Regions from separate parts of the Staphylococcus sp. GDY8P57P genome, predicted to be linked through region 4. Evidence: predicted binding sites of a transcription regulator. Region 4 holds the regulator's gene; each other region holds the start of a gene.
The links. Region 4 encodes Rex, which represses fermentation and respiration genes when NADH is low (regulators of the CRP and FNR family bind a similar motif). Its sites were predicted from a motif close to TTGTGAAATATTTCACAA; they were not measured.
Positions count from the first base shown of each region.

Region 1: the regulator Rex is predicted to act here: its motif matches at 3,096-3,113, upstream of KA878_RS08210 (nitrate/nitrite transporter).
Region 2: the regulator Rex is predicted to act here: its motif matches at 3,869-3,886, upstream of KA878_RS06425 (cytochrome ubiquinol oxidase subunit I).
Region 3: the regulator Rex is predicted to act here: its motif matches at 4,926-4,943, upstream of arcA (arginine deiminase).

Region 1 is NZ_JAESLK010000019.1:277,256-285,293, forward strand. Features, by position in the region: gene narI (respiratory nitrate reductase subunit gamma) at 1-661, shown strand, start outside; gene nreA (nitrate respiration regulation accessory nitrate sensor NreA) at 685-1,134, shown strand; gene nreB (nitrate respiration regulation sensor histidine kinase NreB) at 1,144-2,178, shown strand; gene nreC (nitrate respiration regulation response regulator NreC) at 2,200-2,853, shown strand; gene KA878_RS08210 (nitrate/nitrite transporter) at 3,221-4,378, shown strand; gene KA878_RS08215 (Hsp20/alpha crystallin family protein) at 4,453-4,869, opposite strand; gene KA878_RS08220 (MarR family winged helix-turn-helix transcriptional regulator) at 5,093-5,536, opposite strand; gene KA878_RS08225 (DUF3139 domain-containing protein) at 5,817-6,176, shown strand; gene KA878_RS08230 (cation:dicarboxylate symporter family transporter) at 6,339-7,616, shown strand; gene KA878_RS08235 (DUF4889 domain-containing protein) at 7,771-8,038, opposite strand, start outside.
Region 2 is NZ_JAESLK010000018.1:240,038-248,075, reverse strand. Features, by position in the region: gene KA878_RS06450 (class I SAM-dependent rRNA methyltransferase) at 1-525, shown strand, start outside; gene KA878_RS06445 (hypothetical protein) at 583-1,125, shown strand; gene KA878_RS06440 (phosphocarrier protein HPr) at 1,460-1,726, shown strand; gene ptsP (phosphoenolpyruvate--protein phosphotransferase) at 1,729-3,444, shown strand; gene KA878_RS06430 (glutaredoxin family protein) at 3,557-3,790, opposite strand; gene KA878_RS06425 (cytochrome ubiquinol oxidase subunit I) at 3,992-5,344, shown strand; gene KA878_RS06420 (cytochrome d ubiquinol oxidase subunit II) at 5,344-6,360, shown strand; gene KA878_RS06415 (potassium channel family protein) at 6,486-7,145, shown strand; gene KA878_RS06410 (YbaN family protein) at 7,306-7,695, shown strand.
Region 3 is NZ_JAESLK010000035.1:12,116-20,153, reverse strand. Features, by position in the region: gene KA878_RS10760 (alpha/beta hydrolase) at 250-1,011, opposite strand; gene KA878_RS10755 (Crp/Fnr family transcriptional regulator) at 1,316-1,999, opposite strand; gene arcD (arginine-ornithine antiporter) at 2,034-3,464, opposite strand; gene arcA (arginine deiminase) at 3,632-4,867, opposite strand; gene KA878_RS10740 (arginine repressor) at 5,225-5,689, opposite strand; gene isaB (immunodominant staphylococcal antigen IsaB family protein) at 5,872-6,447, opposite strand; gene KA878_RS10730 (YolD-like family protein) at 6,837-7,250, shown strand; gene isaB (immunodominant staphylococcal antigen IsaB family protein) at 7,371-7,901, opposite strand.
Region 4 is NZ_JAESLK010000009.1:89,207-97,244, reverse strand. Features, by position in the region: gene tsaE (tRNA (adenosine(37)-N6)-threonylcarbamoyltransferase complex ATPase subunit type 1 TsaE) at 1-408, shown strand, start outside; gene tsaB (tRNA (adenosine(37)-N6)-threonylcarbamoyltransferase complex dimerization subunit type 1 TsaB) at 389-1,054, shown strand; gene rimI (ribosomal protein S18-alanine N-acetyltransferase) at 1,027-1,491, shown strand; gene tsaD (tRNA (adenosine(37)-N6)-threonylcarbamoyltransferase complex transferase subunit TsaD) at 1,484-2,512, shown strand; gene abc-f (ribosomal protection-like ABC-F family protein) at 2,878-4,821, opposite strand; gene KA878_RS04300 (redox-sensing transcriptional repressor Rex) at 5,062-5,700, shown strand; gene KA878_RS04295 (YeeE/YedE family protein) at 6,137-7,234, shown strand; gene KA878_RS04290 (sulfurtransferase TusA family protein) at 7,253-7,477, shown strand; gene KA878_RS04285 (ammonium transporter) at 7,596-8,038, shown strand, end outside.

The DNA.
Region 1 (8,038 bases), on a different contig from region 4:
TATCTTTCCTTATTTGTGTGTAGCTATCTTTATTGTTGGCCACATTGCACGTTATAAATATGATCAGTTCTCATGGACTGCGAAATCTAGTGAATTCCTAGAAAAGAAACAATTAAAATGGGGTAGCTTATTATTCCATTTAGGTATCATTCCAGTATTTTTTGGTCACGTCGTAGGACTTGCGATACCAGCCAAATGGATTGATGGCCTAGGCGTTAGTGAAGAAATGTATCATTTTGGTGCTGTATACATTGGTAGTATCTTTGGTATAATGACGTTTATTGGTATGTTACTCTTAACAGCACGACGTATTACAATTAAAAATGTTAGAAAGCTAAGTTCAGCATCTGATATTTTTGTCAATTTTTTATTAATATTAATTATTTTCATGGGTTGTTATTCAACATTAGTTACGAATGCGGTGGTAAGTGACTTTGATTATCGTCAAACGATATCTATCTGGTTTAGACACTTATTTACTTTCTCACCTGATGCAAGCTTAATGACAGATGTGCCTTTATCATTTAAAATTCACATCTTACTAGGATTTACAATTTTAGCTTGCTGGCCATTCACACGTTTAGTACATGTATGGAGTGTGCCACTATCGTATACTAATCGCAGATATATTGTTTATCGTAAACATAAAACACGTTCATGAGTATGAGAGGAGATTCAAATGTGATTACGACCACTCCAGTTTTTAAGAAGCAGGATTTCCAACAACAATTGAATGATCTAAGGGTTAACGAAGGCTACGATTTTGCAGGTGTAGCATTATATGAACACCATAATAGTTCAGCGCCTATTAAATGGCATTATGTTTCAGGCAATACGAATCAACGTTATAAAATGATTATCTTACGTAAAGGCCGTGGCTTAGCGGGTATGGTTATGAAGACTGGTAAACGAATGATTATTGACGACGTTGCTTCAATCTTATCACCTGAAGATAAGATTAAATATCCTATTTTAATTGCTGAAGACTTGACAGCAATGGTTGCGATTCCATTATGTTACAATAATCAAGTATATGGCGTCTTACTCTTAGGTCAAAGAGATGGTAAGGCGTTACCCGATTATGAAACGTTGGATATTCATGGTAAGCTATGGACATTTTCAGAAGAAATGTAGGTGATCCTAATGTTGGATGTTTATAATCTCGATTTAGAGAACTTACTAAAAAAATATTATGAAAAAACGAACGAAAAAATCGTCTTTGTGAATAAAGATGGTAAAGTTATTGCTATGAATGATGCTGCTGAAGAAATCATTTCAAAGGACAATAACTATAGTGCTATGACAAATGCAATATGTAATCGTTGTGAAGGTTACTCTAATGAATTTGCATTACAAAGTTGTATTAATTGTTATTTAGATACAACAAAGCCGAATGATATGAACTTCCAAGTGTTCATGAAGACTGTGGATAATAAGATTCAACCTTTTACAGCGTCTTATCAATGTATTGATGAAGAGGCTCAAATCTATGCCTTTACATTACAAGACATATCACCACAAATTCAGCGTCAAGAAAAAATGTATCAACGTCAAATGTTACGTAAAACGATTGCCGCACAGGAGAACGAAAGAAAACGTATTTCTAGAGAACTACATGACAGTGTTGTTCAAGAAATGTTAAATGTAGATGTTGAGTTGAGATTGTTAAAATATCAACAAGATATGTCACAACTGATTGAGAAATCTGAGCACATTGAAGTTTTAATGTCTAATTTAATTAATGACATTCGAAACATGTCAGTTGAACTAAGACCTTCATCACTCGATGATTTAGGATTGGAAGCGGCTTTTAAATCGTATTTCAAGCAATTAGAACAAAATTATGGATTTAACGTTGTGTATCAATCAAATATTCAAAATCAACGTTTCGATAGTGAAATTGAAACAGTCGTTTATCGAGTGGTTCAAGAGGCAATATTTAATGCATTGAAATATGCTGGCGTTTATGAAGTAGATGTGTCTGTCCAACAAACGCCAGAGGGTCTTATCGCAGAAGTGATTGATAGAGGTAATGGTTTTGATCCTAATTTGAAACCACAAGGAACAGGGTTAGGATTATATGGTATGAACGAAAGAGCAGAACTTGTCAAAGGATCAGTGAACATTGAAACGCACATTGGCAAGGGGACAATTATAACGTTAGAAGTACCAGTTTAAAGTAAGTTAGGGGAATATAAAGTGAAGATTGTAATCGCAGACGATCATGCAGTCGTTAGAACAGGATTTTCAATGATATTAAACTTTCAAGAAGATATGGAAGTTGTTGCAACCGCTGCTGATGGGGGAGAGGCTTATCAGAAAGTGATGGAACATAAACCAGATGTCTTAATTATGGATTTAAGTATGCAACCTGGCGAATCTGGTTTAATAGCGACAAGTAAGATATCAGAAAGCTTTCCAGAAACTAAAATCTTAATATTAACGATGTATGATGATGAAGAATATCTGTTCCACGTTCTTCGTAATGGCGCTAAAGGCTATATTTTAAAAAATGCACCTGACGAACAGTTATTGTTAGCAGTTCGCACAGTTTATAAAGGTGAAACCTATGTAGATATGAAGTTGACGACATCGTTAGTTAATGAATTTGTGAATCATAAGCATTCAGATGACGTATCTACGAATGATCCTTTTAAAATTTTATCTAAAAGAGAACTAGAAATCTTACCGCTCATTGCTAAGGGGTATGGCAATAAAGATATTGCCGAAAAGTTGTTTGTGTCGGTTAAAACGGTCGAGGCACATAAGACACATATTATGACGAAACTGGATTTAAAATCTAAGCCCGAGTTAGTTGAATATGCATTGAAAAAGAAATTGTTGGATTTTTAATTACATTTACATCTCTAAAAACGAATGTGTTATAGGTAAAAACATCATTTAAGCTACATGGCAAATGCGCAGTAGCTGACTGAATTGAGAAGGTTCTTAAATTAAGCCGTTCTCAAATCTAATCATCCTTAAGAGGCTAGGAAGACGAATTCGAGAAGAATGCCATCCTGGCCTCTTTATTTATGTTCATTTCGGGATAGAAAATATAGGGGGATTCCCCGGCAGTATAAGGGAATGTCCTTATGTTCATTTTTTCACAAATCTACTAAAATTTAAATGTAATCAGTAATGTGATTGAAATATAAATTTTTGACCTCTTTTATATAACAATTACTGATAAAGAAAATGAAATGATGAAGGTGAAAAAATGTATAAGACAAAAGGTGGCTTTCAACTTACATTACAAACGTTAAGTCTTGTAGTAGGATTTATGGCTTGGAGTATCATTTCTCCATTAATGCCGTATATCTCACAAGATATTAAGGTTAATCCTGGTCAGTTATCAATTATACTGGCAATTCCGGTTATATTAGGTTCAATACTACGCGTACCATTTGGCTATTTAACGAATGTTATCGGCGCGAAATGGGTATTCTTCTGTAGTTTTGTCGTTCTATTATTCCCAATATTCTTTTTAGGACAAGCACAAACACCAGGCATGTTAATGCTATCAGGATTCTTTTTAGGTGTTGGTGGCGCGATTTTCTCAGTCGGTGTAACGTCTGTACCAAAATATTTTTCAAAAGATAAAGTAGGACTTGCGAATGGTATTTATGGTATGGGTAACATTGGTACAGCAGTATCATCATTCTTAGCACCACCGATTGCAGGTATTATTGGTTGGCAAACAACAGTAAGAAGCTATTTGATTATCATTGCTATTTTTGCCGTTTTAATGTTCTTTTTTGGTGATAAAAATGAACCAAAAGTGAAAGTACCTTTAGCATCTCAATTTAAAAAATTATCATCAAATTACAAATTATATTATTTAAGTCTATGGTATTTTATTACATTTGGTGCTTTTGTAGCATTTGGATTATTCTTACCTAACTACTTAGTAAATAATTTTGGTATTGATAAAGTAGATGCAGGGATTCGATCAGGTGTATTTATAGCTTTAGCTACATTCTTGAGACCGGTCGGAGGGATTCTTGGAGATAAGTTTAATGCGGTTAAAGTACTAATGATTGACTTTATTATTATGGTTATAGGTGCCGTTATTTTAGGCATTTCAAGTCATATCGCATTATTTACGATTGGTTGTTTAACAATCAGTATCTGTGCAGGGTTAGGTAATGGTTTAATATTTAAACTCGTGCCTTCATACTTTGCAAATGAATCTGGTGCAGCCAATGGTATTGTTTCAATGATGGGTGGTTTAGGCGGATTCTTCCCACCACTAGTGATTACTTACGTAACAGGATTAACAGGTTCAAGTCATTTAGCGTTTATTCTTTTAGCAATATTCGGTATCTTAGCATTTATTACAATGGGACACTTATATAAAAAAGAATACGCAAAATAAGTTTATACATTCATAAGAGCAATACAAGGCTAATGATAGCTTTGTATTGCTCTTTAATATTACTGTATCAGTGATTATTCTACTGTAATGGTAGTCGTCTGATCTTGTGCACTTACTTCTTTAGGTAAAGTAACGACTAAAATGCCATCTTCATAGCTTGCTTTAATTTGTGATTTATCAATATCATTAAATTCGAAATGTCTGACTAGCTCACCACTTGCACGCTCATTTAATTGGACGCTACCTGTTTGTTCTGATACATGCTTTTGTACTTTAATCGTTAGTGCAGAATGCTCAAATTTAAGTTCAATTTCTGATTTATTAACGCCTGGTAATTCAGCTTCTAATACATATTGGCTTGATTGATTATAAATATTTGTTGGGAAACTTTTTGATGAAAATTGATTGAATACTTGTTCTCCTAAATCACGAAATACATCTTTTGGGTTATTTTTAAAAATGGATTGATCGAAAAAATCTCTATTATTCATACGATTGTCTCTCCTTTATTTAAGTAAGCATAGTATAGTTGTAAAATGCTACTTTTAAAGTACATTATAGTAATAGAGACGATTAACGTAAAGCGAAAGGTATTATAGAACAGGAGAAGAAGATAGTGGTGTGGAATAAGAAATACATGGCAAAAGTTCTATTATGTATAAAGCCTAGTCATTGCGATAAATCAGTAGTTCATGCTTTTGCCATGATTAAATATTAGTTAGTTGTATAATCGAAGTTTTTTGAAATTACATGTTTTAAGCTATTAACGAGTTCTTCGTTTTCTTCATGTGTAATATCAAAATCATCAAAGACTTGGTCAGAGATAGCTTCCAACGTTGGTTTAATATTAATACCATTTTCAGTGAGGGTAATTTGAAGATTTCGTTCATCTTCTTTTTCACGCATACGTTGTACATAGCCTTTTTTCTCTAATTTCTTTAAGAGAGGTGTAAGTGTTCCAGAATCTAAAAAGACACGACGTCCAAGTGATTTAATATTTATTTTTTCATCATTTTCGATAGCCATGATGACCATAAAGCTTGTATATGTTAAATCATGCTTTTTTAAATAGTGAGTATATTTTTTTATGACTTCTTTAGAAGTAACATATAATAAAAAACATAATTGATTACTTAAATAACTATCCTTTACATACATATATTTCCCCCTTAACTTATTTAAAGATAGTATGAACTAAAAGTATTGTCAAGCCCGTTATCATAGTATTCTATGGACTTTTCAAGTCATTTAAACGTTATTTTAAAGTACATCTACATAAAGGGTGTAAGTGTAGATTTATTTTGAATTAGAGATAAATTGTTAGGCTATTTTGTTACAGAAATATAAAAATACTTTAAAATTTTCAAACTATCATTCATAATAATTTAGATAGTGATTAAATATGTTGAGACTAGGTTGTGTGCAAAGGAGTTTCAAAATGAGTAAAAAACAAAAATGGATTAGAATTTGTATTATTTTAGCTATTTCATTAGTAGTAGCAGTCGCTTTCTTTTTTGCAATGAAAACATATCAAGGCCACAGAAACATTAAAACGGTTGATAGTTATTTAGAGCAAAGGAATTTAACTGATAAAATTAAATCAGAGGAGACACTTTATAGTGCCAAAAAAGGTGTTTATTACAAAGAAGTTGTATTTAAAGATGAACCACATATGACTTATGTCATTCAACCAATTGGTACGCGTAAAGGTATCTTTGCAGAGGGCTTTGATACTGAAACTAAAAAAAGTATGAAAGATGCGAAATATAATGATTTCGATCAAAATTTTAAACCATAGCATTTGATTATAAAACTGTATTTAGACGTTATTTTATTGTCTATGTACAGTTTTTTTGTGCTATTGGATACGTGTATGGTAGCGTGCGCTATTAAAAAATTTATATCCCAATTTATAATTATCTGATATAATTAAGCGATGTCAGATGAAGGGGGTTCCAACATGGCTCTGTTCAAGAGAAAAATTAGTTTGCCGATGCAAGTTATCATCGCATTGGTACTAGGTGTAGTTGTAGGTTTATTATTATTTGGCCAAGATAACGTAGCAAATTATATTAAACCTTTCGGTGACGTTTTCTTAAATTTAATTAAAATGATCATCATCCCAATTGTATTCTGTGCTTTAGCATTATCTATTTCTAACTTAGGGGATTCAAAGAAGATAGGTAGCTATGGATGGAAAGCAATTCTTTACTTTGAAATTATAACGACAATCGCAATTGCTTTAGGACTTGTTATTGGTAATTTATTCAAACCAGGTGCTGGTTTAGATCCAACGAAATTACCTAAAGGCGATATTTCTAAATATCAATCATCTGCATCAGCTGCAGAACAATCTACATATGGCAATCACTTTATTGATACCATTGTAAACATTGTACCAACAAACATATTTGAAGCATTAACTAAAGGTGAATTATTACCAATCATCTTCTTCGCAGTATTCTTTGGTTTAGGATTAGCTGCAATAGGTGAAAAAGCAGATCCTGTAAAAGGTTTCTTAAACGGAACACTTGAAGCAGTTTTCTGGATGATTAATAAAATTTTAAAATTAGCACCAATTGGTGTATTTGCATTTATTTGTACAACAGTAATGACGTTTGGAGCAGCCGCTTTAATTCCGTTATTAAAATTAGTACTTGTAGTTGTGTTCGCAATGGTATTCTTTGTTATCATCGTTCTTGGTATTGTAGCAAGAATGTGCGGTATAAGTATCTTCTCAATTATTAAAATTTTGAAAGATGAATTATTATTAGCATTCTCTACTTCTAGTTCAGAAGCAGTATTACCAGTTATGATGAAGAAAATGGAAAGGTTCGGGGCACCTAAAGATGTCACATCTTTCGTCATTCCAATTGGTTACTCATTTAACCTTGATGGATCAGCGCTATACCAATCTATCGCAGCGTTATTCGTTGCACAAATGTATGGCATCCATTTATCGATTTCAGAGCAAATTATCTTAATGGTAACGTTGATGGTTGCCTCTAAAGGTATGGCTGGGGTACCAGGCGTTTCAATCGTAGTATTATTAACGACATTAGGTGCGATGGGCTTACCAGCACAAGGTCTTGCATTAATTATCGGTGTAGACCGTTTATTAGACATGGTTCGTACATGTGTAAACGTAGTAGGTAATGCATTATCTGCTATTGTTATCTCTAAATGGGAAAAGGTTTATGATAAAGAACAAGGTAAAAAGTATTTACAATCAATTTAAAAAAAGAAATCTGACATTTTTTGTACCGAGCGAATGCGTTCGGTACTTTTTTTGTTCTACTTGAAAACATCAATGATTTGTATTGGAGCACAACTATTGCATAAAAAAACTGCCAACGAAGCAATGGGCTTCATTGGCAGTCATCTATGACCATTTACATACCTTTCATATCATGCATTTCATGAATTTTCATCATTAATCCATGTGGTACATCATCATGATCGACTTTAGATACTCTTGAGAATTTGTCTGATCCTTTTTCTTTAACTAAAAATACAAAGTCACCTTTTTTGACATTCGCTTTGCTATCAGAAGGTAATTCGATATTCTTTTCAACTTTTTCAGTTTGTTCATTGACCATTTTATCAATTGTATGATCATTCTTCATATAACCATAATAGGTTTCTTTTTGACCACCCGTC
Region 2 (8,038 bases), on a different contig from region 4:
CATATACTTAATTTATTTAGTTATACTGGTGCATTTTCGGTTGTAGCTGCTAAAAATGCGACTACAACAACAAGTGTGGATTTAGCCAATCGTTCACGTAGTTTAACGGAAGAAAACTTTGGTTTAAATGGTATTGATCCTAAGAGCCAGTATATTTATGTAATGGATACATTTGATTTTTACAATTATGCTGCGCGACACGGCAAAGTATACGATACGATTGTGATTGATCCACCGAGTTTTGCTCGTAATAAGAAGAAGACATTTTCAGTACAAAAGAATTACGATGATTTAATTAATGGTGCATTAAATATACTTGCTCCAAATGGGTCTCTATTATTATGTACAAATTCAAGTGCTTTTTCATTGAAAGCCTTTAAAAATGTTATTAAAACTACACTTAATGAAGCAGATGTAGCATATGATATTGAGGAAGTTATGGGGTTGCCTAAGGATTTTAAAACGCACCCACACTATAAGCCGTCAAAATACTTAAAAGCTGTATTTATTAATATCAAGCATTAAATCATTAAAAATGGGTATACATGTTTAATGAATGATTTAAGAAAGGTGTGTCTTTAAATGGGCATTATGAATAAATTTACAAGTGGCGTTACAAATAAAGTTGGAAACAAAGTTTTAAATATTGAAGAAATTAAAGAAAAAAGTAACTTACCGACTACTAAAGAAGAATTAGCTGAACGCAGAGCAAAAGCGGAAACAATTGTGAAGAAAAAATCATTATTATCATCAAGCATGAGTATTGTGCCAATTCCTGGACTAGACTTTGGCGTAGATATTAAATTAATGCGAGACATTATTGAAGATGTTAATAAAATTTATGGTCTAGATCACAAACAAGTGAATACGCTTGGGGATGATGTGAAAGAACGAATTTTAGCAGCAGCTGCAATTCAAGGTAGTTCATTTATTGGTAAAAAAGTATCAAGTGCTGTGTTAAAAGTGGTTATTAGAGACATGGCAAAACGAGCTGCAGCGAAACAAACGAAATGGTTCCCTGTTGTTGGACAAGCTGTTTCAGCATCAATCAGTTACTACTTCATGAATAAACTTGGGCGCGAACATATCGAAAAATGTGAAAAAGTGCTTCATGATATTATTTAAAATGAAAATGTTGTAGTATAATTGGAGTAAGCTTAATGATAAAGGCTAAATAGTTATCATACGAATTTGTCATAAATTATAATTTAAACCAAAGTTGTGACAGTGATTTTAATTTGTGTTGTTATGCATATGATAAGTAAGTAAAAATATTGAAGGTTAAAATCGACTTTTTACAATTTGAAACACTTGTTTATTTCTATAAAAACCAATTATAATAGTTTTTCAATCCTATTAGAATTGAATTTAGTAATATATTTTGGTAGTGTTATGGTATAAAATTATGTTAGATTATGACAAATTTGAATATTCTAACTTTGCGAAGGAGAAATAGATTATGGAACAAAAATCTTATGTAATTATCGATGAAACAGGTATTCATGCACGCCCTGCAACTATGTTAGTTCAAACTGCATCAAAATTTGATTCAGATATTCAATTAGAATATAACGGTAAAAAAGTTAACTTAAAATCAATCATGGGTGTTATGAGTTTAGGTGTAGGTAAAGATGCTGAAATCACTATCTACGCTGATGGAAGCGATGAAGCAGACGCAATTCAAGCAATCAGTGATGTCTTATCTAAAGAAGGTTTAACTGAATAATTATGTCAAAATTAATTAATGGTATTGCGGCATCAGATGGTGTCGCAATTGCTAAAGCTTATTTATTAGTAGAACCTGATTTATCATTCACTAATGAAAAAGTTACAGATACTGATGCTGAAATTCGAAAATTCAGAAATGCGTTAGAAGCTTCTAAAATTGAATTAACTAAAATCAGAAATAATGCTGAAAAGCAATTAGGTCCTGATAAAGCTGCAATTTTTGATGCGCATTTATTAGTACTTGATGATCCTGAGTTAATTCAACCAATCGAAGATAAAATTGCGAATGAAAAAGTAAGTGCTCCAGAAGCCCTTGATGAAGTTACTTCACAATTTATTACAATCTTCGAATCTATGGATAATGAATACATGAGAGAGCGTGCTGCAGATATTAGAGACGTGTCAAAACGTGTGTTAGCACATCTTTTAGGTGTTGAATTACCAAACCCAAGTATGATTGATGAAAGTGTTGTTATCGTTGGAAATGACTTAACACCTTCAGATACAGCACAATTAAATAAAGAATTTGTTCAAGGTTTCGTTACAAATATTGGTGGTCGTACAAGCCATTCAGCAATTATGAGTCGCTCATTAGAAATTGCTGCAGTTGTAGGTACGAAATCAATTACTAAAGAAGTGAAGCAAGGCGATATGGTTATCGTTGATGGTATCACTGGTGACGTTATTGTTGATCCAACAGAAGATGAGTTAATTGCTTATCAAAACAAACGTGAACGTTTCTTTGAAGATAAAAAAGAATTACAAAAATTACGTGATGCTGAAACAGTAACCATCGACGGAGAACATGCAGAATTAGCTGCAAATATCGGTACACCTGATGACTTATATGGTGTAATGGAAAATGGTGCTGAAGGAATCGGATTATACAGAACTGAATTCCTTTATATGGGTAGAGATCAAATGCCAACAGAAGATGAGCAATTTGAAGCCTATAAAAAAGTGCTTGAAACAATGAAAGATAAACGTGTTGTAGTTCGTACGTTAGATATTGGTGGCGATAAAGAACTACCATATTTAAACTTACCTAAAGAAATGAATCCATTCTTAGGTTACAGAGCAATCCGTTTATGCTTAGACCAACAAGATATTTTTAGAACGCAATTACGTGCATTATTACGTGCTTCAGTATATGGTAAATTAAACATTATGTTCCCAATGGTCGCTACAATCAATGAATTCCGTGATGCGAAAGCGATTCTTTTAGAAGAAAAAGAAAATCTTAAAAATGATGGTCATGATATCTCTGATGACATTGAATTAGGCATCATGGTTGAGATTCCATCTACAGCTGCATTAGCTGATATCTTTGCTAAAGAAGTTGATTTCTTCAGTATTGGTACAAATGATTTAATTCAATATACTATGGCAGCTGACCGTATGTCAGAACGCGTTTCTTACTTATATCAACCATACAACCCAGCTATTTTACGCTTAGTTAAGCAAGTTATTGAAGCTTCTCATAAAGAAGGTAAATGGACTGGTATGTGTGGTGAAATGGCTGGAGATGAAACAGCGATTCCATTATTACTAGGTTTAGGATTAGATGAGTTCTCAATGAGTGCGACATCTATTTTAAAAGCTAGAAGACAAATCAATGGTTTAAGTAAAAATGAAATGTCTGAATTAGCTAACCGTGCAATTAATTGTGCTACTCAAGAAGAAGTAAAAGATTTAGTTAATCATATTTCTAAATAATATTATATAGATTAAACACCTTAACTGACGTTAAGGTGTTTTTTTGCAATAAAGAACCTAGCAACTAAATCATTTCATTTAGTGCTAGGCTTGTATCGTTAATATGATTATGTTATGAACCAATATGACATGCAGCATTAATCTTATCTAAATCCACTTGATACATTGGTTCGCCATCTAAGAGAATAAATGGTGTAGCGAATGCATCATAATCCATCATTTCAGCGCGATATTGTTGATTCGCAATGTTCTTTTCAATATAACCGACCTTGTGTTTAGTAAGATAATTTTTTACAAATGTACAAGGGGGACAATCATTTTGAGTAAAAATAACGATGTTTGGCAATCGAGCTCACTCCTATCGAGTTATTATCATGAAAATTACTATATATAATTTTCGAAAGAAATGCAAACTGTGAAAATTATGTGAATTTCATCAAAAAAATCTTCCTTAAATTTAAGCAAAAGGATTTAGTTAGAAAATAGAACATTATATAATTTATATTAATTGCTTTTTAAAAATAGATATAGAAAAGGTGATGAAATTATGGATTCCGTTGAAATTAGTCGTTTCCTAACTGGTATGACGTTAGCAGTACATATCATCTTTGCGACGATAGGTGTTGGTATGCCACTTATGTTCGCAATTGCAGAATTTTTAGGAATCAAAAACAAGGATCCTAAATATATAGCATTAGCCAAGCGTTGGTCGAAAGGTTATACCATTACTGTTGCTGTCGGTGTTGTAACAGGTACAATTATCGGTTTACAATTATCATTAATTTGGCCAACATTTATGAAAATGGGTGGGCATGTCATTGCTTTACCACTATTTATGGAGACATTTGCTTTCTTCTTTGAAGCGATATTCTTAAGTATTTATTTATATACATGGGACCGTTTCAAAAATAAATGGACACACTTCATTATTAGCATCCCAGTTATTATCGGAGGTTCATTCTCTGCGTTCTTTATTACATCAGTGAACTCATTCATGAATACACCAGCAGGATTTGAAATGAAGGACGGCAAAATGGTTAATGTACAACCACTTGAAGCAATGTTCAATCCTTCATTCCTAGTAAGAGCGTTCCATGTAGTAGCTACTGCAGGTATGACAATGGCATTTGTTCTAGCATCTATTGCAGCATTTAAACTATTGAAAAATAAATATAATAAAGATGCAGAATATCATAAAAAAGCTTTAAAAATGACTATGATTGTTGGATTCTTATCAACATTATTGTCAATGTTAGCGGGAGACTTATCAGCTAAATTCTTACACCAAGCGCAACCTGAGAAATTAGCGGCTTACGAGTGGCACTTTGATACGCAATCGAAAGCGGATTTAGTATTCTTCGGTGTATTAAACGAGAAGACTCAAGAAGTTGAAGGTGCTATCAAAATACCAGGCATGCTGAGTTTCTTAGCGGATAATAATGTAAACACTAAAGTAGAAGGACTCAATGATTTTCCGAAAGATGAATTACCTCCATTAATTGTCCATTACTTCTTTGATTTAATGGTAACTATGGGTGTATTATGCTTTGTTATTTCAGGTGCTTTTATTTTAACTTTAATCATTAAGAAACTACGTAAATTCGTTACGCATAAAGGTATGTTATACGCGATTCTTCTTACTGGGCCAGCTTCTATGTTAGCTATCGAATTTGGATGGTTTTTAACTGAGGTTGGGCGTCAACCATGGATAGTTAGAGGATATATGCGTGTGAGTGAAGCTGCTACGCAAGCAGGAGGAATAACATTAGTTACTATACTATTTGGATTACTCTACTTAGTATTACTCTTTACATCAGCATATGTACTCATTCGTATGTTCAAAGATAAACCTGCCCAAGATGATGTAGATAAAGTCATCGAAAAAGGAGGTCATGCTTAATGGATTACACTACAATAGGTATTACCGTACTTTGGACGTTCTTATTTTTATATATCATTGTTGCTTCAATTGACTTTGGTGCGGGTTTCTTTACTTTACACACTAAATTAACTGGAGAAGAGAAAAAGATTAACCACTTAGTTGAACGATACTTAAATCCAGTATGGGAAGTTACAAATGTATTCTTCGTGTTCTTCTTTGTTGGATTTGTAGGATTTTTCCCTGATTCAGCATTATATTTTGGTACTGTGTTGCTAGTACCTGGTTCTATTGCGCTTATTCTGATTTCTATTCGAGGAAGTTTCTACGCATTTGAACATTATGGTCAAGACACTAAATTGCCATGGATAGTTATGTATGGTTTAACAGGTTTGTTAATTCCAGCATCATTAGCAACGGTATTAACAATATCTGAAGGTGGCTATATCAATGAACGTGGTTCACATTTTGATTTAGATTGGTTCCAATTACTACTTAGTCCATTTGCTTGGTCAGTCGTCTTTTTAGCAATCATTAGTGTATTGTATATATCTTCAGGATTTTTAACATACTATGCATCGAAAGCTAAAGATGAAGTGGCATATAAATATATGAGACAATGGTTTATTTTCTGGGGACCTCCTATGATTATTATTTCACTATTTGTTTTCTTATCGTTGAGAATTCAAAATGCAGATCATTTCAATAATGCAGTACAACATTACTGGTGGATGTTTGCACTAAGCTTCATTTGTTTCATTGTAGCGGGTATTTTGAACTTCATTAAGAAATATCATGGTCTAGCATTTATAATGGTGATACTCCAAATGGCATTTGCATTTTATGGATATGGCATAAGTAAATTACCTTATTTATTATATCCATTTATTAAGGTAAGTGATTCAGGTGTTAATGATTCAATGGGATTAGCACTTGTGATTGTATTTATTTTAGGTTTACTTTTATTAGTTCCATCGTTAATATTATTATTGAGATTATTTGTATTCGATAAAGAATATGTAGAAGGTAAAAAATAACTATAATAATAGAAGGGGGCTGAGATAATGAACATCAATGTATATTAACTTTATGAAGTATAATTTACATGATGTCATTCATCTCAGCCTTTGCCTTATTTTTAAGAGATAGGGGTAGCCGTTCAATGGAGAAAGAATATGTTGTTATTGGGTTAGGTCGTTTTGGTGGAAGTATAGTAAGAGAGTTAAATGCGTTAGATATGGATGTTATGGCAATTGATAGAGACGAGGCGCGTGTTAATGAATATAGTGACATTGCAACGCACGCAGTCGTAGCAGATACGACAGATGAAGCTGTGATGAAAAGTTTAGGTATTCGTAACTTTGATCATGTTATCGTAGCAATTGGTGAAAATATACAATCTAGTACATTAACGACGCTTATACTTAAAGAATTAGGTGTTAAAAAAGTTACAGCAAAAGCTCAAAATGATTATCATGCTAAAATATTAAATAAAATTGGTGCAGATACAGTTGTCCATCCTGAGAGAGATATGGGACGTCGAATTGCGCATAATGTAGCAAGCGCTAGTGTTTTAGACTACCTTGAATTAGCAGATGAACACTCACTAGTTGAATTAAAAGCAAGTGAAAAAATGACAGGACAATCAATTATTGATTTAGATATTCGTGCGCAATTTGGGATCAATATTATTGCGATTAAACGTGGTAAAGAAATTGTTGTATCCCCAGACCCTTCGATGAACATCGAATTTGGAGATATATTGATTATGATAGGTCATGATAATGATTTAAATCGTTTTGAAAAGAAAATTGTAAGATAAAGTTTGCATCACAATTATTAAAGGACTTCGAATCATAGACATGAGATGGATTGACGATTTGGTAACTTTAATACTTGTGATGTTTTTATAATAACTAGAGGGAACGTAAGTAAAAAATATCTAGTTTTAATAATGGGATATGGAGTGATGATACAAGTAAATGAGATATGTATTAATAGCATTAGGTATATTTTTTACTGTAATAGCTTTTATAGGTGCAGTGTTACCATTATTACCGACAACACCTTTTTTAATTTTAGCGGTTATATGTTTTACGAATAGTTCCAAAAAGTTCAAAGTATGGCTTGAAAGCACTCAAATTTATAAAGATTATGTTGAGAATCTTAAAAAGTATAAAGGTTATACGATGAAAGAAAAAATAAGAATACTTATAAGTTTATATATAGTAGTTGGTTTTTCTATTTTTATGATTTCAAACTTATATATTCGAATTGGATTAGTCATTATGGTAATCATTCAAACGATTGTGTTATTTACATTTGTTAAGACATTACCAGCGAATTTTAATCAAGACAAAGGATCATCATAGTCATCGTAATCAGGAAGAGGTTGGGACATCATACCTAGCAAAAATGCCAGTAAATGAGTTTTTTATAAATTCATTTACTGGCTTCTTTATTTACAATACTTCGTATTTTTGGCTCGCTTGCCCAACGTGCTTTGCTTGTAGATTTTCATGTTGAAAATCCCTTTGCTAGGGCCCCGCACACAGCGTTATTCGTCATTCATCTTTAGAATGTCTTACATAAGTGCGTTAGCACTTATGTTCATTAATAATCAACACAAGCGTCTTGACACAATACTTTATATTTATATGTAATTTTATATTGAAATACTAAAAAATATAATATGACTCAAGTAACTCTACCAAA
Region 3 (8,038 bases), on a different contig from region 4:
CTTCTGGGGCCCCACTCCCAGCTTGCTTTGCTTGTAGAATTTCTTAGTGAAATTCTCTTTGCTTGGGCCCCGCCCACCTCCGCAAGAATGATTAGAACCGAGAAATGCTTGATTTAAGCGATATCTCAGTTCAGTCAGCTACTGTGAATTGGCAAAGTAGCATGATTATATTGTTTATGTCTCAGTCTCGAAGACAGCATTTTATTGGCACCATCTTCGTATAATGATGAAATCATTTGGGTTCCCTATTTATGCTTCCACTAACCATTCAATTGTACGTTTAATCGCTTTATCCCAGAAGGCATAATCGTGTTCACCTGGGCTTTCTTCGTATTGATAGTCTATCCCTTTATCATCCAAGTAGGCCATAAATTGTTGGTTGTCTTCGTATAAGAAATCTTCTGTCCCACATTGAATGAATAACTCAGGTAGAGTTAAGCCTTTGTCAACGGCTTCATCAACTAAATGATATGTATCGAGTTCAGTCCCTTTGATATTGGTATCTTCCCCAGTAATCGCTTTAGGTGCGAAATCAGTATAATCAAGTTCCATTAGTCCTTGTGCTTGAAAGACTGCAGATAATGGTGATGCTTTAGCGAATAGCTCACCTTGTGTTAATGCAAATTTCATCGTGCCATACCCACCCATTGAATGTCCTGCAATAAAATTGTCTTCACGCCGTGTCGATAATGGCAGTAACTTATGCGCATAGTGATACACTTCCAATATGTGGTCATAATAACTATGACCGTACGCCATATTCGCATAACCACTATGATCTGCATTTGGCATAATAATGGCTAATCGATGTTCATCTGCATATCGCTCAATACTTGTGAAACGTGTATACGATGTTGCATCACTTGATAATCCATGTAGTAGCATCAATGTTTGATACGATTTCGGCGATGGTGTATCGTCGAAGAAACTCGCGTCTTCTGGAATGATTGCTACAAACGATTGTTGCATACCTAAAGCTGGTGAGAAGTAATTGATTGTCATGAGTGCCATATTCATTATCATCCCTTCTAATAATAAATCATTATATCCATTTTACACTTTTTTCGACAAAGGTGTCACCAAAGCGCGACTCCTTCAGTCATCTCGCCAAGTTACTTTGCATTTCTATATCATTTCATATAAGAATGCTTAAAAAAATAAGGCACCTTTCGCATCATCTAACTTAATGAACGAGGTGCCTTATGTATCCAGGAACTTTATATCCCGGACTCAAAGTAGCAATTGTGTTTATATCGGTTTTGGTAGTTTAATATAAACGTTCTTTTATATAAAGGGGTCTTTGTGTCTTATTGTATTACTTTATAATCATCCAATTTTTGCCATTTTTTATTAATTTTTTCTCTTCTTTTAATTCATGTACAATATGGCCTGTTGTTTCACGTGAAATACCTGCTAAATCACTTAGTAGTTGAATGGTCATGATATGATTAATTTCGTAAAATTCATCATGATCGTATCCTATTGCATGACATAAATAATATAGTACTTTCTCAATACGTTCTCTCGCCAATTTTGTAGTTAATGCCATATTGTATTCCATTAGAAGTTCAAGTTCGTTATTTAACTTTTCGAACAGTGTAACAAATATGTCGTCATGATTTTTACAAAGATATTCCAACATATCTTTAGGTATGCCTATTACATTACATGGTGTAATAGCTGTGCACATCTCGTTTAATTCCATTTTCCGAAAGAGATGATTTAACGGAAATAATACCTGCGATTTATTCAGCTTACGATAAGCGTCTCCATCTTCATTTATTGTTTCACGCAAAACAATCCCGTCTAGTAACAAATACACATATGTAGGTTGATCAGATGAATAATATATGATTTGTCCTTTATTGTAATGTCGTATGAAACACTCACTCTTGAATGCTTGAATGACACCTGTTGGAATATTTAAGTAAGACGCTAATTGTTTGAGTCCTTCACTTAAATCATTATCTCTGTTGTTGATAAATGTCTTTCCAGCCATTGAGATACACTCCTAAACCTTTTAAAACTTTTTATTAGAATACTGAAACGCTACCCATCGCTAAGCGAATAATACCTATTATTGCAAGTATGATGATGACTGCAAATAAGATATAATCACCTTTCGTTAACGGTTTATGATTATTACGTTGTACGAAACGATAAACAAATAGACCAGGGATATAGAGCAACATGGTTAATAACAAGTAATCAATACCTGCAGCGTACACAAGCCATATCGCATAGATAGATGCAATGATACCGATTGTCCATTGTTTCACTGTAGCGTGTCCTTTATGTTCAATTGTATATTTCAATTGATAAAAGGCACTAAACATATACGGAATTAAAATCGCGCTTGATGCAAGTGAAAATGCAAATTGATATGCACTATCTGTAAATAACATGCTGACTAAGAATATTTGTACTAAAATATTTGTAATTAATAATGCATTAATAGGTGCTTTATTTTTATTTTCTTTAGCAAACCATTTCGGGAACAAGCCATCTTTGGCCACTATGAATGGTAGCTCACCAGCTAATAACGTCCAACCAAGCCATGCACCTAAAACAGAAATGATTAAACCAATGTTAACGAGAACTGAACCCCAATGACCAACGATATGTTCTAAAACTTGTGCCATAGATGGACTTGCAAGATCAGCAATTTGATTTTGTTGAATGACACCTTGTGCTAAGACGGTCATTAAGAAATAAATAACGAGGACTGAAACAAGTCCAATAACGGTAGCAGTACCTACGTCTTTTTTCGATTTAGCACGACCTGAGAATACCACTGCACCTTCAATACCAGTGAACACCCATACGGTTACAAGCATTGTACTCTTCACTTGAGACATTGTATCGCCCCAACTAAATACACCTGTACCTCCACTTGTCATGCCATAGAATCCTGCTTTGAATGTATCGAAATTAAATACTACAATCATACAAATAATAACTAAGAATATAGGAATTAACTTTGCAACAGTTACAATACTATTGATGAAAGCTGCGGTTTCAACACCTCTAAGTATTAAGAAGTGCACACCCCATAGCAAGAAAGAAGCGACGATAATACTTGGTAGTGTATTACCACCTTTGAAGATTGGGAAGAAGTTACCTACCGCTGACATCAATAATGTTGCATAGGCTACGTTACCTAGAAAAGCAGCAAACCAATAGCCCCAAGCACTTGAGAAACCAATAAAGTCACCAAATCCAGCTTGTGCATAACTGTAAATACCGCCTTCTAAGTCCGGTCTTACATTAGTGAGATTTTGGAAAACAAATGCGAGTGAAATCATTCCAATTGCAGTGATGATCCAACCAATCATAATGGCTAAACCACCGGCTTGACCACCCATATCAGAAATGATGTTGAACGCACCGCCACCAATCATAGAACCAATAACTAAACCAATGAGTGACGTTTTACCAAGTTTGTTTGTGTCTGATTCATTCATAATTCATTTCCCCTTCTAAGGAGGATTACTTTTAAATTAAGGGCTTGAAGCATCGTTATTCAATTGATTGGCAATTTGCTTCAAACCCTTCTCCTTGTGTTATATTGCTACATCACTTTCTCAGCGATGTATTTTCAAAATAAGTCCTTATAGTTGCTCGAAATACTTTAAATGTCTTCTCTAAATAATGGTTGGCTCATACATCTTGGGCCCCCACGTCCACGAACAAGCTCACTACCTGTGATTTCAAGTACTTTAATACCTTTGTCACGAAGTAATTGGTTTGATACGTAGTTTCGGTCGTAAGTAACAACTACACCTGGGCGGATACATAATGTATTTGAACCATCATTCCATTGTTCACGTGCACCGTCGATAACATCACCGTTACCTGTTGGAATAAACTCGATTTTTTCAACACCAAGTACATCTGCAAGTGTTTCACGTAATTTATTAGAATGTGTGATTTTAATGTCGTCTTTGGCTTCATCGTATTCAATTGTAAATAAATTCATATTATTTTCTTCTTTGAAAATTGCTGAATGTACTGTGAATTTATCGTAGTCAATCATTGTGAATACGGTATCTAAATGCATGAATGTACGGCTATTTGGAATTTCAATCGCAATCACTTTTTTGAATGTTGTAGATTCATCTTTGAATATATTACGTGCTAAGCGTTCAATCGCTTGTGCTGATGTACGCTCTGAAATACCAATGGCTAAAACATCTTTAGAAAGAATTAACTCATCGCCACCTTCGATGTTAAATGGTGAATTTCTGTCTAACCATACCGGTACATCTGCATCTTTAAATCTTGGGTGGTATTTTAGAATGTATGTCATAAATAGAGATTCTCTACGACGTGCTCTCCAATACATTCTGTTGATTGTCATACCTCTACCTACTGATGCTTGAGGGTCACGTGTAAAGTAAAGGTTAGGCATTGGGTCTAAATAGAATGGATATCTATCATCCATATATTCAACGAGATGTGTTGTTTTAAGTTCAATTTCTTCTTTTCTTACACCAGCCATAATTTTGTCGATTAATTCTTGGTCAGATAATGTCGCAAAGAATGTTTTAATTTCAGCTTCATGTCCTAAGACTGTTTTTTGAGATTCTGCAAGAATATCATCAATAAATTGTTCACGCACATCTTTATCTGCAATGGCTTCAGCTGCTAGTTTTTCTAGATAAACAACTTCTACACCTTCATCACGAAGTGTTTGTGCAAATTTGTCGTGTTCTTCTTGTGCCACTTTTAAATAAGGAATATCATCGAATAGCAAGCCACTTAAGTGATCTGGTACTAAATTTTCTAGTTCTTTACCAGGTCGTTTGAGTAATACTGTTTTCAATCTGCCGATTTCACTGTTTACTTGGATAGGTCCTTGAGTCATATTCATTTCCTCCTTTATTTATCTACAACTAGAGTATAAAGCGCTTTCAGATTTCATTATGTGATTGTTTTCACATTCTAAATGTGTGTTAATTCATGCTTTTTGGTTATTCAATGCATATTTTTGATTGAATATACAATAATGTTAGGTAATTAGTGATTATTATGTATATTTCATTCATGTTGACATGCTGATATCTAACCGAAAAAGTTTTTTATGCATCATTCTGTATTTATAAACACTTATCATTTTTACGTTTAACACGATGAACGCTCAAGATGTGAACATTATATTTTAAGCGTTTCACACACTATTATAGATAACATCAAAACGTAAATCCACATTATATTTTATGCATTAATTTGAATATTTATGATTAAACAGTTTATAGTGAACATATTTTGCCATTTCCTCTGAATTTGTAAGTACCATTAATGTGTCATTGCCCCCCACTGTTCCAAGGATTTCTGCAATATTCATGCGATCAATAAAATAATTTATACCTTGTGCAAATCCAGGAGAGGTTTTGATTAGTATGTAACTATCTTTGATGATGATACTTTGAATTTCATTATCGTAATAATGAAGTAGTTTCGTTTTAGCATCCATTTGTTGTGTATTATCTAACTTTTTATAATACGATTGGTTACTTACTGCTGGGACTTTAAATATCTTTAATTCTTTTAAATCTCTTGAAATTGTAGTGATGCTATAACGTACGCCAAAATGTGTATCAATATAATCTGCAATCTCTTCTTTTTTATTAAAGCGATTATTCTTAACTACCGTTTCGATGAGATCTAGACGTTTACTCTTTTTCATATTATAAACTCCTCTACCCCTATACAGCATAAAGCTGTATGTATTCTTACCTTTAACGTATCATCTTTTCGTATATCGTGGTGTTGGCTATTTCATGAATTTTGCTATCATTTTTATTTATTTTCACAAAAAAACTCCAAAAGTGAGCATTATTACTCAACTTTCGGAGTGTCACCATTATGCTATTTCGTTTCTTTCATTGCTTGTTTCACGGTACTATAGCCCATTACTACACGATCCACTTTACCTTTTTCTACATCAAACCAAACTGTCATTCCCTTTGTATTGGGTTGGTAGTAGTAAATGCCCGTTGTATTATGTTTATGATTATCAATTTTTTGTAAGTCTTTACCATAAACTTTATTTAATTGGTCTAATGATAATTGCCCAGTCACCTTTAAATCAAGTAATGATGCTGTTTTACCGTCTTTAGATACATTTCTGAAATATTGATCATATTTTTTAACATTTTTAGTCGATGATGTTGGCTTTAATTTAACACCATTAAATGTGACATTCTCAGCTTTTACTGCATTTTTAAAATGTTTGTCTAATACAAAAGATACGTCTTGACCCGCATACCCTTTATAATTGTAATAGGCAGATGTCGCATTGGCTTGAGTAGTCGTTGTGTTTGACATCGTTTTAGATTCGGCATGTGCGATAGATGTTTCCGTTAATGTACCGGTAACACCTACACCTAATAATGTACTTAATGCCAAGGTTGCAGTGACGAATGTTTGCGTTGATTTTCTCAAATGAATAGCCTTCTTTCTTTATAACTAAACATATCATACGCTATTCAAAGTGGTTATACAATTTTTATTCTTTGATAAGGAAAGCGCATTTGTGCTTAATCTGTGAATGTTATAAATTATACAAAATTAAATTTCACAAATCGTTAAATAATGTTTTTATATAAATTATGTTATACTAAATGTAGGAGTAACATCCCCATTAACTCCTTCACAAAAAGTTATATTATGTAATGACTATAGCCATAAGTTTACTTCCCCTTTGTTAAACTTATGGCTCTTTTATATAGTCTTTTTTACTTTTCCGCCATAAATATAAAATTCATTTATATTGTAAAAAACCTCTTCCAAAGTACGAACATATGTTCTATAATGATGTTGAGGTGGTTAACATGATTCCAAATCCTAATGCGCCAGATGAATATAAATATGAAACAGATTATCGTAAAATACCAAGACAATATTTAGACGCTAATATTCCTCAAGGACGTGGCATGGTGAAGTGGGCGCCATTTGCGACAATGCCAGAACAATATCAACGGTTGAATGATTTTATTGAGGAACAGAATAAAATTGCCATGCCTTCTTTATCAGATGATCAATTTGAAATGATTAATCGTCAGCTGACTTACAAGTTCACACAGCATCAACTGGCGATGATTAGTTATTGGAGAAATGGTTATATTCAATCCATTGCAGCCTATATACGTCGGATTGATTCATTGAATCGATGCATCACCATTAGTAATGAGAATGGCTCACAAACAATGAAACTCGACTTTGCGGTTATTTGTAATGTGGAGTAAGTGTGGTACGCAATGAGTGATGCTTATCACTGAACCAGGTATTGCGTTTTAGCTAAATTGAAATAAAGGGAGTAGAACCACATTCCTTTCGACTGTGTTGTTCCACTCCCAAATCTAAAGTTATTTACTTGTTGTAAAGCCTGCATAACTAATATCTACTTCTACAACTTTGCCTTCATTAAGTACGAATGATGCCGCTAAACCATTTTTATTAGGTTTGTATACGTAAATACCGCTACCTTTGGCATTTTTGTTACCTTTTACTTTTTTCAAATCTTTACCATATGCTTTTTTAAGTTGATTATACGTTAAATCACCTTTGACTATAAATTGTAACTTATTCGCTTTTTTACCGTCGCTCGTTACACCAGTAAATTTCTGATTATACTTCTCTTTAACTGTTGTACTGTTCGTTTTAGCAAGTTTAATACCGTTAAATTTAATGTTGTCATGCTTAATTGCGTTAATAAAGTTTTTATCTGTTAAGAATTTAGCATCTTTATCAACGTAACCATTATAAGCGTAATAATACCCTTTCGTTTGAGTTGCTGCATGGGCAGTATCTTGTACTGGTAGTACTGCGCTACTCACTCCTAAAAGTGTTCCAAATGCTAATGTTGTTGAGGCAATAGTTTTAACTACTTTATTCATGTTAGTCCTTCTTTCTATATTAGAATTACACTTCACTTATATTATCGCACAATACATACAAACATTCACTGTACTTAAGACCTATTTATCAAAATTTTAGTAAACAAAATTTAATATTATAAAGTTGTGTTAATACT
Region 4 (8,038 bases):
CGACACTTAAAGCCTGGTGATGTCATTTTATTAAATGGTGATCTTGGTGCAGGTAAAACAACGCTAACTCAATTTATAGGTAAACATTTAGGTGTTAAACGTAATATTAATTCTCCGACATTTAATATTATAAAATCTTATAGAGGTAGTCATTTAAAGCTACATCATATGGACTGCTATCGTTTGGAAGATTCAGATGAGGACTTAGGTTTTGAAGAATATTTTCAAGATGAAGGCATCACTGTTATTGAGTGGAGTCAATTTATTTATGATTTATTACCTGAAGAACGATTAATCATTAATATAGAGACTGTTAACGAAACGCAAAGAACGATTGAATTAAATGGCATAGGGACACATTATTTGAACGTTAAGGAGGAAGTTGAAAGTGAATTTATTACTGATTGATACATCAAATCAACCGATGTCAATCGCAATCATGCAAGATCATACCGTATTGTCTGAAATGACTACCGAAAATAAAAAAGATCATTCTAGTCAACTTATGCCTGGTATTCAACATTTATTTGAAGAAGCGAAAATTGATAAAAGCGAGATTGATGGTATTGTAGTTGCTAAGGGGCCAGGTTCATATACAGGTGTAAGAATTGGTGTTACAACTGCTAAAACGTTAGCATATGCATTAAATGCAAAATTATATGGCGTATCGTCTTTATTAGCATTAGCTGCCACAATGGATGAAAGCGACCAAAGGTTATTGGTTCCTATTATTGATGCACGTCGAGAAGCGGTTTATACAGGTGTTTATCAATATGAAGAAGGAAAATTAAAGACAATTTTAGAAGATCAATATTTACCAATTCAAGAATTAAAACAACAATTGACTGATTTCAAACAACCATTTGTCTATATTGGTAAAGATGCTGATAAATTATCAAACTATCTTGATGGAGAAATACAAAGTCACTTACCATATGCACCTGCAATGAAACCACTTTTAACTGAAAGTGAAGATATTCATACATTTGTTCCAAATTATATTAAATTATCAGAGGCAGAAAGAAATTGGCTAAACCAACAGAATCAGAATTAACAATTAGAGCGATGCAAGTTGATGATGTTCCTAATGTATTTGATATAGAACGTGACAGTTTTAATGATAGTTCATGGACGATAGATGCATTTTATCATGAATTAAATGAAAATAACTTTGCGAAATATTTTGTAATTCTTTTTGAAAATGAAATTATCGGATATCTAGGGCTATGGATTGTTATTGATCAAGCTCAAATAACAACGATAGCTATTCGTAAAGATTACAGAGGATATGGGCTGGGACAATTATTGTTAAAATATGTTATGGATTATGCTAAGCATACATGTGAAGTAATGAGTTTAGAAGTTAGAGTTGATAATGTCATAGCACAACACGTTTATACTAATTTGGGTTTTCAATTTGGTGGTAAACGTAAAAATTATTATGGAGAAGGCGAGGATGCAATGGTTATGTGGGTGAACTTAAATGAATAAAGAAACATTAATATTAGCAATTGAAACAAGTTGTGATGAAACAAGTGTAAGTGTCATTAAGGATGGCAACACAATTTTATCCAATATTGTACTTAGCCAAATTGAGAGTCATAAGCGTTTTGGAGGTGTTGTGCCAGAGGTTGCCAGTCGACATCATGTGGAAGGTATTACAACAACTATTGATGAAGCGCTAATATCTGCAAACATCACGATGCATGATATAGATGCAATAGCTGTAACTCAAGGTCCAGGATTAATTGGGGCATTGCTGATTGGTATTAATGCAGCAAAAGCACTAGCCTTTGCTTACGATAAACCACTTATTCCTGTACACCATATTGCTGGTCATATTTACGCTAATCATTTAGAAGAACCATTAACATTTCCTTTAATCGCGTTAATCGTATCTGGAGGTCACACTGAACTCGTGTATATGAAATCTCATATGCATTTTGAAGTTATTGGAGAGACAAGAGATGATGCAGTGGGTGAAGCCTATGATAAAGTGGCACGAACAATTGATTTACCATATCCGGGTGGACCACAAATTGACAAATTAGCACAACAAGGTCAAGATACGTATGATTTTCCAAGAGTATGGTTAGAAAAAGATAGTTATGATTTTAGTTTTAGTGGTTTGAAAAGTGCTATAATCAACAAACTGCATAATTTAAGACAAAAAAATGAAACGATTGTTAAAGAAAATGTGGCAACTAGTTTTCAAAATAGTGTCGTAGATGTATTAAGTACTAAAGCGATGAATGCATGTAAGGCATATAATGTGAATAGACTTATCGTTGCTGGTGGCGTTGCAAGTAACAAAGGACTTCGTCAACGTTTACAACATTTATGTGAAGCAAATAATATCCATTTGTCTATTCCAAGTCCTAAATTATGTACGGATAATGCAGCAATGATCGGCGCAGCGGCATACTACTATTATCAAGCAGGCGTTACAGCTCATTTAGATTTAAATGGTGAAAATAACATGGACATAGAAGAAGCAACAATAGATGCTTAAATGATTTTAAAAATTTATTTTACGATAAGAAACCTCTTATGAACGTTAGCATTGTAATGCTTATGTTATAAGAGGTTTTATTTTTGAAGAAACATCATTTGATAAAGGTCAATAGGGAACATTTGTACTTATCAACATTAAGTGTATAAGTTGTGGATAAAAGGTTCTTAACAATGTGGATAGCAGATTAATTTTGTGTAAAAAATTGGTAAATGAATCAAAAATATCTTGTGGATAAGTAGGATAACTTTGTGGATAGTTGGTATTATCACATTTTAACTGTTTATAACTTTTATTGAAATTGATTCAAAAAAATAGCTAAAAAGTTATAAAATACTTTCTAGCTATTTTAAGATTAATGCGTTTTAAACATTTTCTTGTAAATTTTCCCATTCGGTCATAACTTGTTCTAATTTCTGTTCGGTTTCTTGTTTTTGATTCGCTAATGATGAAGCTTTTTCAGGATTATTAAATACATCAGGTTGCGTCAGTTGTTCATCAATTTGAGCGATTTCATTTTCATAGGATTCAATTTTAGATTCACATTCTTCAATGAGACGTTCTAATTTACGTTGCTCACGGCGTTGTTGTTTTTGTGAATCATACGTATTGATGGTGTTATTGTTTACGTTTTGATTGGAAACATCATTCTTGCTATCATCATTACGTTCATTTTCAAATGCTTCTAATGCAGCTGCTTCCTCTGTTTTCTCAATATAATATTGATAATCTCCAAGATACATCTGACCGCCATCTATATTTAAATCAAAGACTTTATTAGCTAATTGATTAATAAAGTATCGATCATGGGAAACGAATAGAATCGTTCCTTCAAAATCTTTTAATGCTTGTTCAAGCATTTCTTTAGAATCAATATCTAAATGGTTTGTAGGTTCATCAAGGATTAAGACGTTATCTCTTTGTAACATAAGGAGTGCTAATTGTAATCGTGCTTTTTCGCCACCAGATAAATCGTTAATAATTTTTTTAACATCATCTTGTACAAATAAGAAACGTCCTAATACAGCGCGTATGTCTTTTTCGTTCATAGTTGGATATTGATCCCAAACATAGTCGAGAATTGTTTTGTTGGATTTAAATTCTGCTTGCTTTTGATCATAATAGCCAATTTGTAGATTAGCACCAAAGGTAATATTACCGTCTATTTGATCTTGTCGTTGTGCGATTGTCTTAATTAGCGTCGTTTTACCTACACCATTAGGACCTATGATTGCGATATGATCGCCTTTCGTGACTTCTATGTTAATTGGAGATGTTATAGGCGCATCATAACCAATTTCAAGATTGCGAATATGCATCACGTCATTTCCTGTATTTCGATTGAACCCAAATTGAATATTGGCACTTCTTGCGTCTAACATTGGTTTGTCGATACGTTCCATTTTCTCTAATGTTTTGCGACGACTTTTTGCCATACCACTTGTTGAGGCACGTGTAATATTTTTTTCTACAAAGGTTTCCAATCGCTTAATTTCATCTTGTTGACGTTCATATTCTTGCATGCGACTTTCATAATACTTATCACGTTGCTCGATAAATTGCTCGTAATTGCCTACATAACGTTTAACATCACCAAGTGCCACATCATAGATTTGCGTGACAATCTTGTCTAAGAAGTATCTATCGTGACTGATGATGACGATGGCACCTTTGAAGTATTTTAAATAATCTTCTAACCACTTTGTTGTTTCTAAATCTAAATGGTTTGTAGGTTCGTCTAATAGTAATAAATCTGGCTCATTTAATAACATTTGTGCTAATGATAATCGTGTTTTTTGACCACCACTAAAATCGTTAATAGGTTTATCAAAATCATCTTCGTTAAAATTTAAACCATGTAGAACTGTCTTGATTTTACTTTCATATTGATAACCATCGAGTTGTTCAAATTGATTGGTTAATGATTCATAACGTTCCATATGTTGTTGATAGGCATCAGAATCATAGTCAGATGCATGATCAGCGAGCCAGTTCGTTTCTTCTTTAATTAAGCGTTCCATCTTTTTGAGATGTTCAAATGGTTTAGACATTTCTTCAAACACTGAAGCGGATGAATTAAGCGTCATTTGTTGGGTCAGGTAACCCATTCGTAAATTTTTAATTTTAGAAATATGGCCGCTATCGTAATCTTCAACACCGGCAATAATTTTCATTAAGGTTGATTTTCCAGCACCGTTACGACCTACGACTCCGATTCGTTCGCCTGTCTTTACTTCGAAATTCACACGTGTGAAAATATCATCACCATCAAATGATTTCGAAATGTCATTTAATTGCAAGAGTATCATTCAGGTTTCACCTTTCTATTTGTAAGTTTATTACTCGAAATTAAGTTGTATATTACTCTATATTTTACCATATTACTTAGTTTCTTGAAACTAAGTTATTTATTTTTAAAATGCGTTAAGGTATAATATTCCAGTATTCATAATAGGACATAAGAAAATTTTAAAAATTTAAAACGTATAGCACTCAAAATAGTTTGGATACATAGATTATAAAATTCAAACGAAAGGGGGGCATTTTAAATGGCTCAAAATAAATCTAAAATTCCACGGGCAACTTTGAAACGATTACCTTTATATTACAGATTCGTTAACACGTTAAAATCAAAAGGCATAGACAGAGTGAATTCAAAAGCGATTAGCGAGGCATTAAATATTGAATCAGCAACCATTCGTAGAGATTTCTCATATTTTGGAGAATTAGGGAAAAAAGGTTATGGTTACAATATAGATAGTTTATTAGAATTCTTTAAAACGGCACTTAGTGATAGCGATAATATACACATTGCATTGGTAGGTGTTGGTAATTTAGGTAGAGCACTTTTAACGTATAACTTTTCAATTCATGATGAAATGACCATTACAGAGGCTTTTGATGTTGATGAGCACATTGTCGGAAATAAGATTGGTGATGTGACTGTCCATCATATGAACGACTTAAAACAAGTTCTTGCTGACAAAGATATTAATGTTGTTATTTTAACGACGCCAGAAAGTGTAGCGCAACGTGTGGCAAATGAGTTAATTGAAGCAAATATTAATGGTATTTTAAATTTCACACCAACTAGAATAGAAGTACCTAATAGTGTACAAGTTCATCATATTGACTTAGGTATAGAATTGCAATCATTGCTATTCTTCATGAAAAATTATTCCAATTAAATAACGTCACTTTTATTACAGCACTCTGGGACATAAATAATATAATCATGCTATTTAGCAAATTCGCAGTTGCTGACTGAACTGATAAGGGGCTTAAACCAAGCTTTTCTCAGTTCTAGTCATCCTTGCGGGTGGGGACCCAACTAAGAGAATTTCACTAAAAAATTCTACAAGCAAAGCAAGTTGGGAGTCGGGGCCCCAACAAAGAGAATTTCACTAAGAAATTCTACAAGCAAAGCAAGTTGGGAGTGGGACGACGAATTCAAAAGAATTCTGTCCCACTCCCGTTTTGTTAGCCAACATTGAGTGAATCCAATGCAATAATTTATAGGTCGTGTGAAAAATCGCTAGAAGCATTTTATTTTAAGAAGTTGCCAAATTTAGTACAATTGATTATAATACCTTAGTAAAATAATCGGGAAAGGATGAATTAATAGTGATATGGATGATTATTAGTGGTCTTATCGTTGGAATATTATTAGGGTTTGTTATGCAACGTACACGTTTTTGTCTAGCTGGTGGCTTTAGAGACATGTATGTTCAAAAAAATAACAAAATGTTTTATGCTTTATTAGTAGCTATTACAGTCCAAAGTATAGGACTACTTATTTTAACTGGGTTAAATCTTATTTCAATACCTGATAGTACATTTCCAATTATTGGTACCATCATTGGTGCGTTTATATTTGGAATAGGTATTGTATTAGCAGGAGGCTGTGCTACAGGTACATGGTATCGTGCTGGTGAAGGTTTAATTGGAAGTTGGGTAGCACTCGTGTTATATGCAGTAACTGCGGCAATTACTAAAACAGGTGTGCTGCTTCCAGTGATGACGTGGATAAATCAACCTACAAATATCAATGCCAATATGTCTCAGACAACGGGTATTCCAATGTGGGTATTTACGTTAATATTAACGATCATCACGATTATTTTTGTAACTAAAACGTTACGCAAACCTAAACCCAAATTTGCGGTTCCAAAGCTTAAGCAAAAATATAGTGGCTTGAGACATTATTTATTTGAAAAACGATACCACCCATTTGTAGCTGGTATAGCAGTTGGTTTGATAGCATTAATTGCTTGGCCGATGAGTATGTCAACTGGTAGAGATTATGGTTTAGGCATCACAACACCATCAGCAAACTTAATTACGTTTTTAATTACAGGAGATACTCAGTTAATAGATTGGGGTGTACTATTAATATTAGGTATCTTTTTAGGGTCATATATCGCTGCTAGAGGATCGCGTGAATTCAAATGGCGATTACCTGATAAGAAGACGATTCGTAATAGTGCTATTGGTGGTATTTGCATGGGATTCGGTGCCTCAGTAGCAGGTGGTTGTTCAATTGGTAATGGCTTAGTAGAAACAGCTATTATGTCTTGGAAAGGCTGGATTGCACTAGGTTCTATGATTTTAGGTGTATGGTTTATGAGTTACTTTATTTTCATTAGACCAATGAAAAAGTTAGAAAAACAAACATCACAATCTCAAACTACTGCAGTTCCAAAACAAACACAAACAACATAATTAATTGGAGGAATAACAATGTTATATGAATTAGGTACAGTAGGTATGGTATGTCCATTCCCACTTATCGAAGCACAAAAGAAAATGCAAACATTAGATAATGGTGATGAACTTAAAATAGATTTCGATTGTACGCAAGCAACAGAAGCTATTCCAAATTGGGCGGCTGAACAAGGTTATCCAGTTACGAATTATGAACAATTAGATGATGCATCTTGGACAATTACAATTCAAAAAGCTTAAAACGAAATAAGTGATTAAAACACTGTTATATTATGTAACATATTGTGTCATTTTATCTTACGTATTTTTGCTATTTCTTTGAAGTATCATTATGATATTTTCAAAGGAAGTGGTAATTATGAAGATGGATGACACAATTTTTTTATTTCTTTGCACTTTACTTGTTTGGGTAATGACCCCTGGGCTTAGCTTGTTTTATGGTGGGTTAGTTCAATCAAAGAATGTCCTAAACACAGTTATGCAAAGTATGGCAGCAATGATTATCGTGACGTTTACATGGGTTACATTAGGTTTTTCATTAAGTTTTGGAACAGGCAATGCTTTTATAGGTAATTTCGATTTGATTGGCCTACAACATGTTGGTTTTGCAGTCAATGACCAATTAAGTCCACACATCCCGTTTGCATTATTTATGTTGTTCCAAATGATGTTTTGCACAATAGCAGTTTCAATACTCTCAGGTTCAATTGCTGAACGTATGAAATTCTTTCCGTTTATTATTTTTATATTCTTGTGGGTGATTTTGATATATAGCCCAGTTGCGCATTGGGTATGGGGCGG